Regions from separate parts of the Blautia sp. Sow4_E7 genome, predicted to be linked through region 3. Evidence: predicted binding sites of a transcription regulator. Region 3 holds the regulator's gene; each other region holds the start of a gene.

The links. Region 3 encodes HrcA, which represses chaperone genes, less so after heat shock. Its sites were predicted from a motif close to TGTTAGCACTCNNNNNNNNNGAGTGCTAACA; they were not measured.
Region 1: the regulator HrcA is predicted to act here: its motif matches at 1,551-1,581, upstream of ACTQ50_RS11400 (co-chaperone GroES).
Region 2: the regulator HrcA is predicted to act here: its motif matches at 1,732-1,762, upstream of htpG (molecular chaperone HtpG).
Region 4: the regulator HrcA is predicted to act here: its motif matches at 1,541-1,571, upstream of groES (co-chaperone GroES).

Annotation. Positions count from the first base shown of each region.
Region 1 is NZ_JBQKLL010000018.1:44,364-47,954, reverse strand. Features, by position in the region: gene ACTQ50_RS11415 (HdeD family acid-resistance protein) at 1-106, opposite strand, end outside; gene ACTQ50_RS11410 (Hsp20/alpha crystallin family protein) at 179-619, opposite strand; gene ACTQ50_RS11405 (MarR family winged helix-turn-helix transcriptional regulator) at 960-1,391, shown strand; gene ACTQ50_RS11400 (co-chaperone GroES) at 1,603-1,887, shown strand; gene groL (chaperonin GroEL) at 1,916-3,529, shown strand.
Region 2 is NZ_JBQKLL010000014.1:51,540-55,130, reverse strand. Features, by position in the region: gene htpG (molecular chaperone HtpG) at 1-1,659, opposite strand, end outside; gene ACTQ50_RS10080 (hypothetical protein) at 1,899-3,591, opposite strand, start outside.
Region 3 is NZ_JBQKLL010000020.1:41,865-45,455, reverse strand. Features, by position in the region: gene ACTQ50_RS12050 (TIGR00730 family Rossman fold protein) at 21-563, shown strand; gene hrcA (heat-inducible transcriptional repressor HrcA) at 942-1,982, shown strand; gene grpE (nucleotide exchange factor GrpE) at 2,011-2,661, shown strand; gene dnaK (molecular chaperone DnaK) at 2,857-3,591, shown strand, end outside.
Region 4 is NZ_JBQKLL010000014.1:5,028-8,618, forward strand. Features, by position in the region: gene topA (type I DNA topoisomerase) at 1-225, shown strand, start outside; gene codY (GTP-sensing pleiotropic transcriptional regulator CodY) at 529-1,314, shown strand; gene ACTQ50_RS09845 (hypothetical protein) at 1,341-1,481, shown strand; gene groES (co-chaperone GroES) at 1,609-1,893, shown strand; gene groL (chaperonin GroEL) at 1,939-3,561, shown strand.

The DNA of each region.
Region 1 (3,591 bases), on a different contig from region 3:
GAAGACCATAAAGAATTTTTCCGGGATTCCTCAAACATCCGATCCCGGTTATAATCAGAAAGATTCCGGCTAAAATCCATAATACTCTTGATGTCGTTTTACTCATATCAAAAACCTCTTTTCCGATTGCATTTGGCTTTTAAAACAGGCAGGGGTTTTATTCCCTGCCCGTTTGAGATTAACCTTCGATGGAAATATAATGTGAGTTGTTTTCTACTGCCTTCTGCTCTTTTGGAACAGTAAAGGAAAGAATACCATTTTCAAATTTCGGATGGATGTCTTCTCTCTGAACATTATTTCCTACATAAAAGCTTCTGCTTACATTTCCGGTATAACGCTCGCGGCGGATATATTTTCCTTCCTTATCTTTTTCATCTTTATCCAGACCTTTTGCTGCACTTACAGTTACATAACCGTTTTCAAGCTGGATCTGAATCTCGTCTTTCTTAAATCCAGGAAGATCAATTGCCACTTCGTAAGCGTTGTCTTTTTCCTTCACATCAGTCTTCATGATATGGGGAGCATGTTTTCCATACAATTTTTTATCGATGTCCGGAAAAGCAAAATCATCCATAAAATCATCAAATAAATTTTCTCCAAAAATACTAGGCATTAACATAAGTCATATCTCCTTTCATGACATAAACTAAAGTTTGCACTATCGGAGAAACCCGAAGTGTTGATTTATGAATATCAGGAAGAAAAATCATATTCTCTTTCTTTGTTCTATGTGTAATATAACATATGAATTAGCACTCGTCAATAGAGAGTGCTAATAATTGTGTGAAGATTTTGTGAACTTTGCGAAATAAAATAATTACTGATATTAGATTCAGCGGAATAGATTCCAGATGTTAATCATTAATTAAGAGGAAACAAAAAAGTCGTTTAAAATTAAATGGTGACGAATTATTAAACTTGTGATAGAATGAAAAAAACATTGAAAGAAGCTGAACTAAATGGATACACAAATTGATATCATATTGCAGGGAGGACAATTTAAAAAGCTGTTAGAGGAACAGAGCGTTGAATTACGAGAAAAATATGATATGAAAAGAGCAGAACTGGAGATATTATACTTCCTGTCAAAATGCGGAACACATAATACCTCTACGGATATCCACCATCAGTTGATGATGAACCGTGGACATATTTCGCAGGCAGTTGACAGTCTCTGCAGGAGAAATTATCTTATTGCGATACCGGATAAGAATGATAGAAGATATATTCATTATGAAATATCTGATTATGCGAAGGATCTGGTAACAGAAATGACGAAGAGAAGGGAAGCAATGAACGGGATGATTTTAAAAGGTGTGTCGGAAGAAGAATTGAAGGTTTTTCGGGAAGTATCGGAAAAAATCAGGAAAAATATAAATGAATTAATTTAGATGATCAAAAGATGCAAAGTAATGGTTAAGGTGCTTCGCATCTTTTTTAAATTATTTTGGAAACCTATTGACAAGAGAAATACAGGTGATATAATACTTTAAAAATAAATAATTTAAAAATAAAACATGTTTCGCGAGAAACATATTTTTTGCGAAACACGATGGCACTCAACAAGCAAGAGTGCTAACAAAAGAAAGGCAGGTTATTCATATGAAATTAAAACCATTGGGTGACAAAGTAGTTCTTCAGTATCAGGATGTTGAAGAAAAGACAGAATCAGGAATCATTCTGCCAGACAGCGCAAAAGAGAAACCGCAGGAAGCTGTAGTAATTGCAGTTGGTCCGGGAAAATGTAAAGACGGACAGAGGGTTGCCATGCAGGTAAAAGAAGGAGATAAAGTCATTATTTCTGAATACGGCGGCACAGAAGTAAAAATTGGCGACGAAGAATATAAAATTGTAATCCAGGATGACATTCTGGCAATTGTCGAGTAATAGAAACAGTAGAAAGAAGGAAATTATCATGGCAAAAGAGATTAGTTTTGATATTGATGTTCGAAAAAAAATGGAAGCCGGCGTAGACAGACTGGCAGATACAGTAAAGGTAACATTGGGGCCAAAAGGAAGAAATGTTGTACTGGATAAATCTTACGGTGCACCATTAATTACAAACGATGGTGTGACCATTGCAAAAGAGATCGAACTGGAAGATCGTTTTGAAAATATGGGCGCACAGCTTGTAAAAGAAGTGGCTACCAAGACAAACGACATTGCGGGAGATGGAACAACAACAGCTACAGTTCTGGCACAGGCACTTGTAAAAGAAGGAATGAAAAATATCGCAGCAGGTGCAAATGCCATTGTTTTAAGAAAAGGAATGAAGAAGGCAGCAGATGTGGCTGTACAGGCAATTGAAGAAATGAGCCATCCTGTTACTGGGAAGGATCATATTGCAAAAGTAGCTGCAATCTCTTCCGGTAATGAAGAAGTCGGTGAGATGATTGCCGATGCAATGGAAAAAGTCGGAGAGAACGGCGTTATTACGATTGAAGAATCAAAGACCATGAAGACGGAGATCGACGTAGTCGAAGGTATGCAGTTCGATAATGGATATCTTTCCGGATACATGTGTGATGATAAAGAAAAAATGATCGCCAACATGGAGGATCCTTATATCCTCATGACTGATAAGAAGATTTCAAATATCCAGGACATCCTTCCCATTTTGGAAAATGTGATGAGAGAGAGGAAAGAACTCCTCATCATTGCAGAAGATGTGGAGGGAGAGGCACTTACCACATTGATTGTCAACAGACTGAGAGGTACCCTGAAGGTCGTTGCTGTAAAGGCACCGGGATATGGTGACAGCAGAAAGGCAATGCTTGAAGATATCGCAACACTTACCGGCGGTCAGGTGATCATGGAAGATCTTGGCCTTGAACTTAAAGATACCACGATGGATATGCTTGGCCGTGCAAAATCTGTAAAGGTTACAAAGGAAAATACCACGATCGTAGACGGTGCCGGGAACAAGGAAGACATTGATGCACGCATCGCCAGCCTGAAGAGACAGATGGCGGAAACAACATCCGATTTTGATAAAGATAAACTCATGGACCGTATCGCGAAGATGGGCGGAGGCGTTGCAGTGATCCGTGTCGGCGCGGCAACAGAAACAGAAATGAAAGAAGCTAAATACCGCATGGAAGATGCCATGAACGCAACAAAAGCAGCCGTATCGGAAGGCATTATCTGCGGTGGCGGATCTGCATATATCCATGCACAGAAAAAGGTAGAGGAACTGTTAGCAGCCCTGGAGGGTGATGAGAAGACCGGAGCCAGAATCGTAGCAAAGGCACTGGAAGCACCACTGTATACGATTGTGGAAAATGCAGGTCTGGAAGGCCCGGTTATCGTAGACAAGGTAAAGAAGAGTGAACCTGGCATGGGATTTGATGCATCATCAGAAACCTTTGTGGATATGATGAAACAGGGTATTATTGATCCGGTAAAGGTAACAAAGAATGCATTAACGAATGCGGTAAGCGTGGCAGCCACACTTCTAACTACAGAAGCTGCGGTAGCGGACATTAAGGATAATACACCTGCACCACAGCCACAGCCGGAAATGTATTAAAGTGAATAGGTAAAATCAAATAACTGGAGAGCAACAAAATGGGGAGATGGCTGGTACATCTC
Region 2 (3,591 bases), on a different contig from region 3:
AAGCTCTTCGGAAAGGTCTGCATCAATTCTCTTGAACTGGATGGTCTGGTCTCTCTGCTCCAGATGGGAAATAAATGCGCTGTCAATATTGTGCTTCAGAACAACTGCGTCCTTCTTTGCCTCACGGAACATATTGATATACTGGCTCTGCTGAACCTCATCTGTTACATAGAAGATGATTGTCTTCTCCGGCTCTTTCTTATCCTCTGCAGAGTCTTCTTTCTTCTCTTCTGTGGACTCCTTTGTCTCCTCAGCTTTAGCCTCTTCCTCTGGCTTCTTATTCTCCTCGATGCAATCCTTCAGAGTAAGATATTTGCCATCAATGTTCTTAAAGAGAATATAATCACTCATCTTATCTGCAAATTTCGCATCCTTGATGCAGCCATATTTGATAAATGGGCTGATGTCATCCCAGTATTTCTCATAAGACTCTCGGTCTGTCTTACACATTCCGGTAAGCTTATCAGCAACCTTCTTGGTAATGTAATCGGAAATCTTCTTTACAAATCCATCGTTCTGCAGTGCAGATCTGGATACATTCAACGGAAGATCCGGGCAGTCAATCACACCTTTCAGAAGAAGCAGGAATTCCGGAATTACTTCCTTGATATTATCTGCGATAAATACCTGGTTGTTATAAAGTTTAATGGTTCCCTCAATGGAATCGTATTCTGTATTGATCTTCGGGAAGTACAGAATACCTTTCAGGTTAAATGGATAATCCATATTCAGGTGGATCCAGAACAGAGGCTCCTTATAATCCATAAATACCTTGCGGTAAAATTCCTTGTATTCTTCGTCTGTGCAGCTGCTTGGATGCTTCATCCACAGCGGTTCCGGATCACTTAAGGATACTGGACGCTTGTTGATCTTTACTTTATCCTTGGCAGGAGATACTTCTACAACTTCTTTCTCGCCCTTGTCGTTCTCCTTCTCTTCTGTCTTGGCGTCCTCATGGATACGCTCTACAACTACATCATCCTCGCGAAGCTCAGACTCCTCAATGGTCTCATATTCCTGAGGAGCATTCTCCTTGGAAAGATAGATATTTACCGGCATGAAGGAACAATATTTCTCGATTACTTCTCTCATGCGGTATTCATTAGAAAATTCTGTACTCTCATCATTTAAAAACAGGGTAATCTCTGTACCAACGGTAGTCTTATTGCCATCCTGCATATCATACTCGGTACCGCCGTCGCAGGTCCAATGTACTGGTGTAGCACCCTCTTTGTAAGAAAGAGTATCAATCTGGACTTCGTCTGCTACCATAAATGCAGAATAGAATCCAAGTCCGAAATGACCGATGATCTGGTCATCTGTTGTCTTATCTTTATATTTGGAAAGGAACTCTGTTGCTCCGGAAAAAGCAATCTGTGTGATATACTCTTCTACTTCATCAGCTGTCATACCAAGACCGGTATCAACGAACTTCAGAGTCTTCTCTTCCGGGTTCACAATAACATGCACTTCTGCTTTATAATCATCTGGAAGTGTGTATTCACCCATAACATCCAGTTTCTTTAATTTCGTAATCGCATCACAGCCGTTAGAAATCAGCTCTCTTGCGAAAATGTCATGATCAGAATATAACCATTTCTTTATAATTGGAAAAATATTTTCACTGTTAATTGATAAACTACCATGCTTCTCAGCCATGCAGCTCACTCTCCTTTGTCTTCTTAATTATATCAACTATAATAATACCAAACTGACTAAAAGTCAAGAAAAATTTAGCACTCATTTTAAATGAGTGCTAGCAATATTGTAGGTGGATAATAAATCCTATTTTTTACTTTTATACATAGAAGAAGGAGTACCATTAACAGTACCCCTTCGCCTTTTCTATTCAGCCTTTTCTATTCAGCCTTTTCTATTTCCAACAAGGTGAACACTTATTATTTCTTTTTATTACGATAAACAAGAATTCCTGCGATCAGCGCAACTGCTACGAGCAGAATGATCACAAATGGAAGGATTGGAGTGTTATCTCCAGTCTTTACTGCTTTCTTCTGGTTTGCATCGGTTTTATCTGCTGCTGGTGTCAGTGTCTGGTTCGGGGAAGCGTTTACGGTAAAGCTAACTTTCTTAGTATCCTGTGTACCAGTGTTTACCCAGTTACTTCCATCGAATTTCTGCTGATTGTAGGTAACAGTCAGTGTATAGCTGCCTGTCTTACCCATACGGAAGGTCGCAGAATATGGAGCGCTGTCCCAGCTTCTCGCTTCAAGGACTTCCCAATTGAGAGGCTGATATCTTACATCCCCCTTGATCGGATTTTCAATATCCATTCCCGCACCAACTGCTGTGAAGGTAATCTTAGTCTCTGTGGTATATACACCATCAGAACTGATTCCGGTAATGGTGTTATTCGCTGCATCTGAAACAATTGGTCCACGCTTTACAGACACATTTGCAGATACTACCAGACTGAGGTTATCCGGATTGGTAACGCCATCTGGAAGAACAACAGTACCATTTACAGAGAATTTCTGTGCCTCAGCACTGTTCTGATTATATGCGCAGCCCTTTACATCCCATTTTACAGATGCATTCATCTCACCTTTATTGGTAGTGATCTTAACGGTTCCTGGAAGCTGTAATCCATCTGCAGATTTCTCTACGCCATTTGCCACGGTAATATCTGATACCTTGCCAACTGCGGTAAGCTTGGTAGCAGCTTCTGTAACAGTAAAGCCTACTGGGATATCATAGGAACCAAGCTGATCTGCCTTAATAGAAATTGTCTCATTATAAGTTCCTGCTGCAAGTCCTGTAATTGGAGCTACTGTAAAGGACGCTGCCTGGTCAGCATTTGCTTCTAACTCTGTCTGAGACGGTGCACTAACTGCAAAAGCACTTCCAGTTACGGTTACGGTAATTCCTGTAAGTTTTACATTACCATTGTTTGAAACATGAACTGTTTTAGCTGCCGGAGCTTCTGTGTAGCCAGCTTCTTTGCTGTCGAAAGTAACCTCTGTCACATCTGCGGTAAGGGACGGTGCTGGCTGTTCCTGTACTGTGTAGGTTACCGGAATGGTAAGTAATGTAGTCTTAGGATCAGAATCTGCATTTGCGATAATAATATTATCCGTTACAGTTCCTACAGTTGTGGTATCGATTGGCTGTACTGTCACTACTGCGGTAGTGCTTCCATCAGCCGGAAGTTCTGTTTTATCAAGTGCAGCCTGTACTTTTCCGCTTTCTGTGGAAATTTCAAGATTTACGGTTCCTGTTCCGTTATTCTTTATTGTAACGGTTTTGGTGATTCCGTCAGTTCCTGTGCCCTGGGTAATAGTTGTATCTGAGAAATCTACGGATGTTACACTCTCATCAGCAAGTTTGATATCCGGTACATTTTGAACTGGTTCCTCCGGTGTAGCTGGATCTTCCGCCGGTGTGGTCGGATCCTCAGCTGGTGTAGTCGGATCTTCCGCCGGTGTAGCCGGATCCTCAGCTGGTGTAGCCGGGTCTTCTGCTGCTGGCTCCTGTGGGTCTGTATTGCCATCGTCTTTCTGAGGATCTTCTACTGTAAGATTTGCGTTGAAAGATAAAGTCACACCTTCCTCAGTTGTATAAGTGATCGTATCA
Region 3 (3,591 bases):
AAAATAAGGGGGATAACAGGTTGAATATTTGTGTATACGGTGCGTCAAGTGCCTTGCTGAAAGATATTTATTATGAAAAAACAGAAGAGCTTGGAAGAGCAATGGGAAAAAGAGGTCACGGGCTGGTGTTTGGCGGCGGAGCCACAGGAATGATGGGGGCAGCAGCCAGAGGCGTGGCAGCAGAGAAGGGGTACATACTTGGAATCGCTCCCCGTTTTTTTGACCAGCCGGGAGTTTTATATGAGAAATGCACGGAATTTATTTTTACAGAGAATATGAGGGAACGCAAGAAGCTTCTGGAGGAAAAATCAGAAGCTACCATTGTAACTCCTGGAGGAATCGGCACTTATGAAGAGTTTTTCGAGATTCTTACCTTAAAAAGCCTGAAGCGTATTGACCGTCCTATTGTACTGTATAACATTGATGGATATTATAATAAGATGAAAGCCCTGCTGGAGTATACAGCGGAAGAAAAATTCATGGATCCTTCTGTGCTGGATCTGGTGGTATTTCTGGATGATCCGGAAGAGGTTTTAGATTATTTGGAAAATTATAGGAAGTAATAAACAGAAGAAAGATGTCAGAGGAAAAATTTCCATGACATCTTTTTTTCGTGAGTGATAAGGCAAAACTGACAGAATGTGCTATATCTGTTACGGTCTCCTGGCAATATTCCGCGAAGGGTGTTTTGCGAACAGAGTGAACAATAGCCTTAACTGATTTGTATTTTAGCTGGATGGATTTAAGTTTAAGGTAAAAACTATCAAAAAAGATGAAAAAAATTTGTAAAAAATATTGACAAACGGAATACTGAGGTGTATCTTAAGAACATAGATGTTAGCACTCCTAAATAATGAGTGCTAACAAAGGAATTCGAAGAAGCCAGACGGGAATCAGAATCAGGTTTGACCGTCCGCTTTTCAGAAAGGAGCAGATATTTCATGGATGAAGTATTAGATGAGCGCAAACGGAAAATACTGAAAGCAATCATCAAGACTTATATGGAAACAGGAGAGCCGGTTGGTTCCAGAACCATTTCCAAGTATCCGGACTTGAATGTCAGCTCCGCTACCATCCGAAATGAGATGTCCGACCTGACGGATATGGGTTACATTGTACAGCCCCACACCTCAGCCGGAAGAATTCCATCCGATAAAGGCTATCGCCTTTATGTAGATGAGCTTACCAGGGAGAAGGAAGCCGAGATCGCAGAAATCCGTGATCTGATGATTGAGAAATCAGACAAGATGGATAAGGTATTGAAGCAGGTAGCCAAGGTTCTTGCCACGAATACCAACTATGCGACCATGGTTGCTGTTCCTCAGTATAAAGGAAGCACCCTGAAGTTCATTCAGCTTTCACGTGTCAATGAACACCAGCTGATCGCTGTAGTTGTATGTGAAGGCAATGTCATCCGGAACCAGATCATTAATATTGAAGAGGAGATGGATGATCAGACGATCCTGAAGCTGAATCTTCTTCTTAACACCAATCTGAACGGTGTTCCGATCCAGGACATCAATCTTGGCATGATCGCCAGATTGAAAGAACAGGCTGGAAGCCACAGCGGTGTGGTTGCAGATGTGCTGGACGCAGTTGCAGCTACCATTCATGTGGATGAAGAAGATATGAAGGTATATACATCGGGAGCGACCAACATATTTAAGTATCCAGAGCTGGCAGATACATCCAAGGCCAGTGAGTTGATCTCCACCTTTGAGGATAAGCAGGAACTTGCGGATATGGTCCGTGAGGAAATGGGAGATCCCCAGAACACAGGAGTTCAGGTATACATCGGAGATGAAGTTCCGGTACGTACCATGAAGGACTGCAGCGTGGTCACAGCTACTTACGAGCTGGGCGATGGAATGCGGGGAACAATCGGAATCATTGGTCCCAAGCGAATGGATTACGAGAATGTAGTGGACAGCTTAAAGAAATTAAAAGTCCAGCTTGATGAAATGGTAAATAAGAAAACCTAGAAAGGCGGTTGAAAGCGTGTCAGAAGAAATGAATAAAGAAGCCGAAGTACAGGAAGAAGCAGTTGACATTCCGGTAACCGACGGAAGTGAAGAAGAGGCAGCAGATACAGCCCAGACAGCAGAAGAGGAAGCTTCCGAAGAGACAGCCCAGGCAGAAGAAACTGAGCAGCCAGCTCAGGAGGAAGAATCCCAGAAGGAACCGGAATCTAAGACAAAAACTTCTTTCTTCGGCAAGAAGAAAAAAGAAAAAGATAAATTTGAACAGCAGATCGAGGAGCTTACAGACAGACTGAAGCGCAGCATGGCTGAGTTCGACAACTACCGTAAAAGAACGGAGAAAGAGAAATCCAGCATGTACATCATCGGCGCCAAGGACATCGTTGAAAAGATGCTTCCAATCGTGGATAACTTCGAAAGAGGCCTTGCACAGGCACCTGAGGAAGATCCATTTGCAGAAGGTATGAAGATGATATACAAGCAGATGATGACAGCCTTCGATGAGATGGGTGTGAAGCCAATCGAAGCTGTAGGCAAGGAATTTGATCCAAATCTGCACAATGCAGTCATGCATGTGGAAGACGAATCCGTCGGCGAGAACATCGTCGTAGAGGAATTCCAGAAGGGATATACCTACAAGGATTTCGTTGTAAGACACAGCATGGTTAAGGTAGCCAATTAAGTACTAAAACAGAATATAAATTGTTATTGTTCACTGGTAGCGTTCCGCGAGGTGTTTTTTGTGAACAAAGTTTACAGAAAACCCGAGAATTGCAGCGCGAAATCATGCGAATGCATGATTTCTGTGCATCGCGAAGCGGTTACTGATCACGTAGTGAACAGTAACCATAGATTTTTAAACAGGAGGAAAATTATCATGGGAAAAATCATTGGTATTGACTTAGGTACAACAAACAGCTGTGTAGCTGTTATGGAAGGTGGACAGCCAACCGTTATCGCAAATACAGAAGGATCCAGAACAACACCATCTGTTGTAGCATTTACAAAGACAGGTGAGCGTCTGGTAGGTGAGCCTGCAAAACGTCAGGCTGTAACAAATGCAGAGAAAACAATCTCCTCCATCAAGAGAGAGATGGGTACAGATTACCGTGTAACAATCGACGACAAGAAATATTCCCCACAGGAAATTTCCGCTATGATCCTTCAGAAACTGAAAAAAGACGCTGAGGGATACCTTGGAGAGTCTGTTACAGAAGCAGTTATCACAGTTCCTGCATATTTCAACGATGCTCAGCGTCAGGCAACCAAGGATGCTGGTAAGATCGCAGGCCTTGATGTAAAACGTATCATCAACGAGCCTACAGCAGCAGCTCTTGCATATGGTCTTGACAATGAGAAAGAGCAGAAGATCATGGTTTATGACCTTGGTGGTGGTACATTCGATGTTTCCATTATCGAGATCGGTGATGGAGTTATCGAGGTTCTTGCAACAGCTGGTAACAACCGTCTTGGTGGTGATGACTTTGACCAGAGAATCACAGACTACATGCTTTCTGAGTTCAAGAGAACAGAGGGCGTTGACTTAAGCAACGACAAGATGGCTCTTCAGAGACTGAAAGAAGCTGCTGAGAAAGCTAAGAAAGAGCTTTCT
Region 4 (3,591 bases), on a different contig from region 3:
CCGAAGTGCGGCAAGGAAGTGGTTCTGAAGAAGACGAAGAAGGGCCGTAAATATTACGGCTGTGAGGATAATCCGGAGTGCGACTTTATGTCCTGGCAGAAGCCGTCTGCCAAGAAGTGTCCGGTATGCGGAAGCTACATGGTGGAAAAGGGAAATAAACTGGTGTGCAGCCAGGAAACCTGCGGCTATGTAGAAGCAAAGCCAAAAGACGAAAAAGAAAATTAAGGTTATGCGGCTGGTTAAGCCGTGAACTGCAACAATTTGGAAAAAGTTCCCTTTGCAGGGCAGGATGACTGTTTTGCAGGGGGATTTTTTTACGCGGGCAGTGAGCCAAAGACTGTGCTTGCACGTGACTTTACGCAAAACTATTACTGCCGTTGTTTGGTGAATAGTTCCAAAAACGTAATATTTTCAGAAAAGCTAAACAAAATTGAAAAATAGTAAAAAATAGCTTGTAAATAGTTCGAAAAACGTGTAGTATTAGAGTAACAAGTGAATTTAACGGAACAAAAGCGAAGGGAGGACAAAATGAGCGTTCAGTTACTTGATAAAACAAGAAAAATCAATAAGCTTCTGCATAACAGCAGTTCCAGTAAGGTGGTTTTTAATGATATCTGCCAGGTTCTGATGGATACCTTAAGTTCCAATATCCTGGTCCTCAGTAAGAAGGGTAAGGTACTCGGCGTTAGTTTCTGCCCCGGTGTTGAGGAAATCCGGGAACTGATAGCTGATGAGGTGGGCGGTCATGTTGACCCTCTGCTGAATGAGAGATTCTTAGGTGTTTTATCCACCAAGGAGAACGTGAATCTTCAGACACTTGGTTTTGAGCATGTTTCCAGCAGCTATCAGGGAATCATCAATCCTATTGATATTGCAGGAGAGCGCCTTGGAACTGTATTTATGTACCGCAAGGACCGTCCGTATGACATTGAGGATATTATTGTCAGTGAATATGGCACCACAGTAGTGGGTCTTGAGATGATGCGTGCTGTACACGAGGAGAATGCAGAGGAAGACCGGAAGAAACAGGTTGTGAAATCCGCCTTTAACACCCTTTCCTTCTCTGAACTGGAAGCGATCATCCATATTTTTGACGAGCTTGACGGGGATGAGGGAATCCTTGTTGCAAGCAAGATTGCGGACAGGGTAGGCATTACCAGATCAGTGATCGTAAATGCACTCCGTAAATTCGAGAGTGCAGGTGTGATCGAGTCCAGATCCTCCGGTATGAAGGGAACCTATATCAAAGTCCTCAATGAAGTGATCTTTGATGAATTGGAGGAGATCAAGGCACAGAGAAATAAAAAGCCCTGATAGGTTTCACGGATAAAATTTGATAAATGGTAAACAGAAGAACTGCTTTTCCCAGGAAGAAAGGGGAAGCAGTTCTTTTTTGTGGGCAAAAAGTTTCAGAAAATTATCAAAGTGAGAAAATGCGAGAAAAAGAGAGAATAAAAGAGCATAAAAAAGAATATACTTAAAAACACCACAATGAAAAGAGTTGCACAAAATCACAGAATTCAATAATATAATGGACAGTGATTAGCACTCAGCAATAATGAGTGCTAGTAAAGAAAAGAAAAATAATTCTAAAGGAGGACATAGATCATGAAATTAGTTCCATTAGGTGACAGAGTTGTATTAAAACAGTTAGAAGCAGAAGAGACAACAAAATCCGGTATCGTTCTTCCGGGACAGGCACAGGAGAAACCCCAGCAGGCAGAAGTAATCGCTGTAGGACCTGGCGGAGTAGTAGATGGCAAAGAAGTTAAGATGGAAGTTGCAGCCGGCGACAAGGTTATCTATTCCAAATATTCAGGAACAGAGGTTAAGCTTGACGGTGAAGAGTATATCGTTGTAAAACAGAGCGACATTCTTGCAATTGTGAAATAATTGAATATCATAGTAAATAACTTGAAATCAGGAGGATGATCAATCATGGCAAAAGAGATTAAATATGGTGCAGAAGCCAGAACCGCATTAGAGGCTGGTGTAAATAAACTTGCTGATACTGTCAGAGTAACACTTGGACCGAAAGGAAGAAACGTAGTACTTGACAAACAGTTCGGTGCTCCGCTTATCACAAACGACGGTGTTACAATCGCAAAAGAGATCGAGCTTGAGGACGCTTTCGAGAACATGGGCGCTCAGCTGATCAAAGAAGTTGCTTCCAAGACAAATGATGTAGCTGGTGATGGTACTACAACCGCTACTGTACTTGCCCAGGCAATGGTACACGAAGGAATGAAGAACCTGGCAGCAGGTGCTAACCCGATCGTTATGAGACGCGGTATGAAAAAAGCTACAGACGCTGCTGTAGAGGCAATCAAGAACATGAGCCAGAAAGTAAGCGGAAAGAAACAGATCGCAAACGTTGCATCTATCTCCGCTGGAGATAAAGAAGTTGGAGAGCTTGTTGCAAACGCAATGGAGAAGGTTTCCAACGACGGTGTTATCACTGTAGAAGAGTCCAAGACCATGCATACAGAGCTTGATCTTGTAGAAGGTATGCAGTTCGACCGCGGATACATTTCCGCATACATGTCCACAGACATGGAGAAGATGGAAGCAAACCTTGAGGATCCATACATCCTGATCACAGACAAGAAGATTTCCAATATCCAGGAAGTTCTTCCGTTACTGGAGCAGATCGTACAGGCTGGTGCCAAACTTCTGATCATCGCTGAGGATGTTGAGGGCGAGGCTCTTACAACCCTGATCGTAAACAAATTAAGAGGAACCTTCCAGGTAGTAGCAGTCAAAGCTCCTGGCTATGGCGACAGAAGAAAAGAAATGCTTCAGGATATCGCAATCCTTACAGGCGGTACTGTAATCTCTGACGAAGTAGGTCTGGAACTGAAAGACGCTACAATGGCTCAGTTAGGACGTGCAAAATCCGTTAAAGTTGCAAAAGAGACAACTGTTATCGTTGATGGTATGGGAGATAAAGAAGCAATCGCTAACCGTGTTGCCCAGATCCGTGCTCAGATCGAGGAGACAAAATCTGATTTCGATAGAGAAAAACTTCAGGAAAGACTTGCAAAACTTGCAGGCGGCGTAGCAGTCGTTCGTGTTGGTGCAGCTACTGAGACAGAGATGAAAGAAGCAAAACTGCGTATGGAGGATGCTCTTGCAGCTACCAGAGCAGCAGTTGAAGAGGGAATCATCGCAGGCGGCGGTTCCGCATACATCCACGCTTCCAAAGAGGTTGCAAAACTTGCAGCTACTCTTGAGGGAGATGAGAAGACTGGTGCAAACATCATCCTGAAAGCACTGGAAGCTCCGCTGTTCCGCATTGCAGCTAACGCTGGTCTGGAAGGCGCAGTTATCATCAATAAAGTAAGAGAGTCTGAGCCAGGTGTTGGATTTGATGCTCTGAATGAGAAATATGTAAACATGGTAGACGAGGGAATCCTTGATCCTGCAAAGGTTACAAGAAGTGCTCTTCAGAACGCAACAAGCGTTGCATCTACTCTGCTTACAACTGAGTCTGTTGTTGCAAACATCAAAGAAGACGCTCCGGCAATGCCAGCAGGTGGCCAGGGCATGGGAATGATGTAATTTCCAGGAACAGAAAAATAGAGTGAAAAA